DNA from 2 places in the Paeniglutamicibacter sp. ZC-3 genome. Region 2 is predicted to be linked to the other one. Evidence: riboswitches for the same ligand, from Rfam matches in the RefSeq annotation. Region 2 holds a riboswitch; the other holds the start of a gene.

Region 1 (3,398 bases), on a different contig from region 2:
CCTCGGCCAACTCGATGACCTCCGCCACGGAGAGGTCGTCGTTCCGGATCACCGTGGTTTCCGCGCCAAGCTCTTGCAGGTAACCCACCAGGGTGTATACGAAACTGTCATAGTTGTCGATCACCAGGATCTTGGGGGTGGTCACAGCAGCATCAGGCCAATCGTTGATTCGGTCCACGGACTGTACTGGCTCAGCCACGGGAAGACATATGTCATGAGCAATAATACGACGCCTGCGATCAGCGCCGCCGCCAGGATGACGCGGGACCACAGCGGTCCGGGGAGTTTGGAGAAGATCCATGCATACATGTGTGGTGTTCCTAGTTTTCCATCGTCTTTTTCACCAGGTTGGCGATTTCCGGCGGGGGTCCTGCATCTGCCGGACGCCAGGACTCCAGTTCCGCATAGGCGATGATGCGCATCCGGGTGGTGAATGGCGGATGGCAACTGGTCAGCGTCAGAGTGGAAGCCGTCGGATCGACACCGGGCTGGTTAGGAACAGGCAGGAGCACCTCGCTCTGCGAGGGGTGAACGATCTCGGTGTCGCGCCACTCGTAGGTGTAGAACCCCTTGCGCGTCTGGAGATAGATCTTGTCTCCGTCCTGGAATTTGTCGATGTTCCAGAACACCTGGCCATGGGTCTGGCGGTGGGCGGCAACGGCAAAGTTTCCGGGCTCGCCCGGGGCCTGCGTCTGGGGATAGTGGCCGATGCCGACGGTGTTGAGCACATCCATTCCGACACCGTTGGTCACCGGCTGGGCGAAGTCCTTGCCGAATCTCGGGATGTAGAAGATCCCGAAGGTTTCCCCATCGGGGATCTCGGTGATCGGCGCGGGACCGAAATCTTTATCCGCAATTGCCGGCGCACTCAACGCGTCGGTTCCCCCGTCCGTCAGATCCTGGACGAATTCCGAGGTCAGCTGGGATTGCGTGCGACCGGCATCGATGTTGGTCCACCATAGTTCCCAACCGACGAAGAGCAACATAACGATTCCGAGCGTGATGAGGACTTCGCCAAATATCCCCATGAGTCGCTGGCCGGCCGTGGCTTTGGCCCGCGTCCGCAATGCGGATCGTGTCATGCGAACTTCCCTCACTGTCACTTGGAGCATCGGGAAACCCTGTGACGTCCAGTTTGAGCGGATAGTATTGGATGTAAGCGTGGCGGTGAGGAGAAAACCTCGCCGACACACAGTGACCAGCCTACCGTTCGGACACGTACTCGTTGGATCGTGTCGGCGCCCTGAAGACTCTAGGAGCAGCAATGCCTGAATCCAAGACACGTCGGAAAAACCGCAAGCCACATGACGGCGACCATTCCCAGACCTATGACAAGCCGTTGCCCAAGTGGTACAAACCGGTCATGTTCGGCCTGATGATCCTCGGGCTGGTCTGGATCATGGTCTACTACATTTCCCAGACCGTGCTTCCGATCCCCGACATCGGCGGCTGGAACATCGTGATCGGATTTGGCGTGGCCATGATTGGTTTCTTCATGACCACGGGGTGGCGCTAGCTCACGGCCTTCGGACCGACGATGCAGCCAACCAACCCAATCATTAGCAGGGCATTGACCACGCTGAAGGTCTCACCGCCGAAGACCATGCCGTAGGCCACCGCAAGGCTGGCCCCGATTCCCGCCCACACTGCGTAGGCGGTTCCCGTGGGGATCTCCTTCATTGCCCAAGCCAGGCCGGCCGTGCTGAGAAGGATGCCCACAGCGAAAACCACGGTGGGTACGAGCCTGGTGAATCCCTCGGAGGCTCCCAAGGCAACTGCCCAGACCGCCTCAAAGAGACCGGAGATGACAAGTACTATCCACGACACGTCGTCAGCACCGATTCCTTTCGGTGCCCGTCTTGTCGCTGTCCGGGTACGGTTCCCTCGTCCGGGGGCGCCGGTGCGCTCTGGACGGCCTAGCAATGTGCGTGGGCCCGAAAACGCACCGTTCAAACCAACTTCCAGAAAGGCATGCCAGTCCCCATGCTTCGCCCCGATCTCACCCCAGGTTCTTCCTCCGTTGCCGCCGCGCCAAAATTATCACCCAAGCGCCTGTACGGATTGCTGGCTGTCGCCGAAATGGTGACCTGGGCGTTGCTGATCATCTCCATGGTCATCAAGTATGGATTTGGGCCGGAAATCTACGTCCGCATTTTTGGAATGGTCCACGGCGTGGTTTTCATCGCCTACGGCCTGGTGACGCTCTTTGTCTGGGCCAATGAGCGCTGGAGTGTGACCCGTGGCGTGCTGGGCTTGGTCTCGGCGGTCGTTCCCTTTGCCACTCTGCCATTCGAACGGGCAATGCTGCGCCGGGGGCTGCTCAGTGACACTTGGCGGCTGGCACCTGGCGGGGAAGCACCACAGGGGCCCATCGAGAAACTGCAGGCAACGGCACTACGCAGCCCCTGGCTGGCGGCAGCTGTTGGTCTAGTCGCGGTCGCTGCCATCACAGCAGCACTTCTGGTCATCGGTCCTCCCGGCGGGACAAGCTAGAGCCGTTCAGGATCCGAGGTGGACCACGGATCGCATTCCTGCCGGAAAACTCAAAATTCCTGGCGCAGGCCGGCGGCCCCCGCAGCATCCAGCACCAGACCGGTGAGCAGATCCAGTGCCACGGAGGGAACCTTCCACCGCTGCCAGTAAAGAGCGACATCGCTTGTCCACGCCTCGTTGATGCATACCAGCGATCCGTCACGAGGATCCTGGACCTCTGGGATCATGCCCCAACCCAACGACGCGACCACGGCTGCCACGTACATCCTCGAGTCCGGCACGAAGTGCTCCGCAGGCGCTTCGGCGATCCGCTTGCCCACGACCTTTCGGAGCAGCGCCCGTTGCAAGTCATCGGTCCGATCAAAACTCACCATTGGCGCAAACGCGAGCTCGGCCCCTGGATCGACACCCGGGAGCCAGCGATCCATGAAATCTGCACTGGCCATGGCTCGATAGCGCATGGTTCCCAGATACACCGAAGAGCATCCCTGCACGGGGTTGCTTTTCGTCGTCACCGCTCCCATGACCTGTCCCGATCGAAGCAAGGCGGTGGAATGGGACTCGTCATGGCGCAGGATCTCGCAGTCCATGACGTCTTGGGCAGCCAAGCCTCCAAGAACCGGTGCGAACCAACCGGCCAGCGAATCGGCATTCACGGCAATGCTGAGTTCCGTTCGACGGGGTACACGGTCGGGCGTTGCGTCCAATCCGAGTGAGCGATGCGCCTCCGTGGACAGCATTTGGATCTCCCTAGCCAAACGAAGCAGCACGTCCCCACTGCCGGTGGTGCGAATCGGTCGCGAACGAATGAACAGCACGCTGCCTGCCCGTTTTTCCAGGGCTTTGAGACGCTGGCTGACGGCCGACGGGGTGATGTTCAGGTGTCCTGCCGCTCGCTCCAGGGT
Region 2 (3,398 bases):
CTGGTCGGCGGGCGAGCCGTAGCCGCCGTTAATCCCCGCATAGGTCTCCCAGTTGCCCAGCGCCGTCACCAGCGGGACGTTGGAGGCAAGGTCGCCGTGTTCGCCGGCGAAGTAGCCAAAGAATTCGTCCCAGGCAGGCTGGTAGCCCGCGCCCTGGACCAGGTCGCCGGCGATGAGCATCAAATCCGGGTCGGCCGCCTCGATCGCCGCCATGTTCTCGCGCATCGCGGTGTCCTGGCTGAGCGGGTAGCGAAGCGTGAAGTCGCCGTAGCGGGTGGTGGAGCCGAACTTCTGCGCCCAGTCGGAATCGCTTCCGGGACGCTGTTCGGAGTCGGGCGTGTAGCCGTTGACCGGGTTCAGTTCCCACTCGCGGTGCTCGACGCGGCCCATGGGTTCGGTCTCGGAGTCGGAGAACGCGATCAGCCGCAGGTCTTCCCAGGACTCGGCGTCGGGTGCGGTGGTGAAGGTGCCCTCATGGCGCTTGCCGCCCTGGGCGACGGTGTAGTTGTAGTCCTTGCCGGCCTTCAGTCCCTCGATGGTGAGCGTGTGCTTGTAGTTGGTGTTGGCCTTGAGCCAGGAACCCTTCACCAGACCGCTGATGCTTTGGTCCAGTTCCTTCTGGGTGTATTCCATCAGCGGCATGTACTTCGGGGTCGAGGTGAGCACCCGCTGGTTGCCCGCGCCCTGGCCCTTGCCGTTGCCGATGCCCGGACCGGTGACGCTCAGGGTTCCCGGGTCGGCGGTTTCGCTGATCCAGCTGATGGTCATGGCATCCGGCTTCGGGTTCTGCAGGTAGGGCAGCACGCGGAAGCCGGGCTGGGCGTCGCGGGTGCCGACGGTGCTGTTGGCCGGTGCGGTGGCGGCGCCGGCCGGCGTGGCCAGCAGGGGCGTGGCCAGAACGGCAAGTGCCAAGGCAGCGGACAGGGACTTCTTCATGTTTTGCCTCACGGTGCGGTGTTGGATTGGCGCGGCCGGGGGAGCGGCGCGCGAACCCATCCTCCCCGACCCTCACCAACCGAAGATGGCGCGCCGGTAAACATGCGGTGACCGCGGGGAGCCCTGTTGAGGTGGGCGTTCCGGCTCGACGTCCGCCTTGCCCCGGAGCTGCGATCTGTGAAAATCTGGGAAGAAGCCTCATGACAGGGGTTCCGGACGATGGGTGCCGTACCCGGTGTGCGACAAGACGGCCCGCGAGGAGTCAGTCATGTCTTGGTTTATTCTCATTGTTTCCGGTGTTCTCGAAGCCGTGTGGGCCACCGCGTTGGGTAAATCCGAAGGGTTAAGCCGGTTGGCGCCCACCGTTGTATTCGCCGTGGGACTGGTGTTGAGCATGGCCGGCCTGGCCTATGCGATGAAGGAACTGCCACTCGGTACCGCCTATGCGGTATGGGTCGGAATCGGTGCGACGCTGACGGTCGTTTACGCGATGGCCACTGGCACCGAGACGATCTCGATCCTGAAAGTGCTCTTTCTGCTGATGATCATCGGCGGCGTTGTTGGCCTCAAGTCCCTTCACGCCTGAGCTCGGTTCATCGCAACCTCGATGGGCCGGAAAGGGTCCGGCGGTTCCCATATGCTCGCCTGTTGTGAGATGTTTTCACGCATCCCTTGCCTGGTTCGCCAGGTGGAGCATAGGTTTGGGGGACTGTCGGGCGTTTCCTTGGGGGAGAAGCTATGGATCACTATGAATGCTTGGGGGTGGGACGTGCTGCATCGCCCCACCAAATCAATGTCGCTGCCAGGTTTGCCTTATGGCGCAATGGCACCAACGCTCTTGAATGTCGGCGGATCATGGCTGCATGGTTCGTCGTGGGGGACCCGAACCGACGGTTCGACTACGATTTCTGGCTAATGTGCAACCCTGGACCCAGGGAAACCTTCGTGCCTGTGGAACGAAAGAACGCCACGGAACAGGTGCCATGAATAGAACAACCCCCAGGCAGTGCCGGGCGTGGTGATTGTTGGCCGAGGGGCAGACAGCGTCTTGGATCGCGGCTAGGCTGGGCCGCAAACACCGGCAACCCGACGCGCACGGCGCTGGGGAGAGCGAGAGGACCACTGACATGGGCTACACGCACAGCATCACCGTTTCGCTGGACTGGGAGGAAGCAGTGGCCCGCACCAAGGATGCACTGGGGCGCCAGGGCTTTGGGGTGCTGACCGAAATCGATGTGCGCGCCGTCCTGACGGCAAAGATCAGCGCCGAATCGGCCGACCGGATCGGCGACTACCTGATACTTGGGGCCTGCAATCCGCATCTGGCCAATCGGGGATTGCTCACCGAGCCCGAACTTGGGGCCTTGTTGCCGTGCAACGTGGTGGTCCGCAGGGCACTGGACGCGACCGAAACCACGATAGAGACCATTGACGCGCAGGTCCTGTCCCGCATTAGTGGGAACCCTGCCATTCGCGAGGTAGCCGCCGATGCCGATACCCGCCTGAAGGCGGCGCTGGACCAGTTGCGCGGCACCTGAACGATCCAACTCCTGGTGTCGATTTAGAGTTGCGGAACGCAGGCGCAGGCGCCCAGTAGGGCAAGGCCCTCCCGGTCTCCTTCTGCCAGTGTTGTCCGGTCATTCCGGCCGCCGTACATCAGCTGGTCCGGTTCATTGACATGGTCGAGTCCCAGGACGTGCCCGAGTTCGTGGATGACGACCGCACGGACCAGTTCGGCACCTCCCGGATATCCCAGGATTGGGACCAGCCCCGGGGCATCCAGCATCACTTGTCCGGCCACGTAGACGAAGGGGTGCCCGGGCGTGTGGGCGTATTCGCTTCCGCCCAGGCCGCCCACATCCCCCGTCAATCCGGGTGTTTCCTCAGGGTCGGACCAGGTGAGCAGAACTGGCGCCCAGCGCTCCCCGTAGCGCCCGGGCTGGTACCTGTCCCGTTCCCTGCTTGGCCCCTCCGCCGTGGGGCCGTCATAAACGAAGCGCAGGCCGCTGGCTGCCGAAACCTCGGCGACCGCCTCGTGGATCAGGACCTCGCCGCCGACCGGGGAGTTCTCCGGACGAATCACGTAATGGACGGGGCGGCACGGATCGTAGGCGACGAAGTCCTGCCGGGGGTCCGGGGATTCCTGCAGCCGGAACGCGCCGGAACCGGTACCGGCCGGCGGCTTGCCCAGTGGTTCGGCGGCTGCCTCGACGCCCGGTGGCGGCACCTTTGACCAGGGAAGCAGGGGAACGAGCGCCGGCATGATGTGGCGGTCCAGGATCGCGGGGCTGTAGTAGAGCCCAACCAGCAGCGTGATGACCAGTCCGAGGTTCCATGTGCGGCGAACAGGTCTGGACCTGCGGCGTCTGGCGGGTCGTTTTCGCCCGGTGGCGCGGTTGCGGGGTTGTAGCGCTGCCGCCCGGCGCGCTTCCTGGTCAAGCACCCATGGTGGAACCCTCCCG

What was found. A riboswitch is a leader RNA that binds a small molecule or an ion and turns the genes downstream of it on or off. The one in region 2 is predicted to bind guanidine.
Region 1: another riboswitch for guanidine. It lies ahead of OIU93_RS15865 (multidrug efflux SMR transporter); the one in region 2 lies ahead of OIU93_RS16195 (multidrug efflux SMR transporter).

The regions. Positions count from the first base shown of each region.
Region 1 covers NZ_JAOYTG010000017.1:67,116-70,513, forward strand. The annotation lists gene OIU93_RS15845 (aminodeoxychorismate/anthranilate synthase component II) at 1-145, opposite strand, end outside; gene OIU93_RS15850 (hypothetical protein) at 142-309, opposite strand; gene OIU93_RS15855 (class E sortase) at 321-1,082, opposite strand; gene OIU93_RS15860 (cell division protein CrgA) at 1,265-1,516, shown strand; gene OIU93_RS15865 (multidrug efflux SMR transporter) at 1,513-1,827, opposite strand; guanidine-III (ykkC-III) riboswitch at 1,850-1,911, opposite strand; gene OIU93_RS15870 (DUF3817 domain-containing protein) at 1,984-2,493, shown strand; gene OIU93_RS15875 (LysR family transcriptional regulator ArgP) at 2,544-3,398, opposite strand, start outside.
Region 2 covers NZ_JAOYTG010000018.1:42,673-46,070, forward strand. The annotation lists gene OIU93_RS16190 (metallophosphoesterase) at 1-936, opposite strand, end outside; guanidine-III (ykkC-III) riboswitch at 1,128-1,193, shown strand; gene OIU93_RS16195 (multidrug efflux SMR transporter) at 1,205-1,522, shown strand; gene OIU93_RS16200 (DUF302 domain-containing protein) at 2,064-2,474, shown strand; gene OIU93_RS16205 (matrixin family metalloprotease) at 2,498-3,379, opposite strand.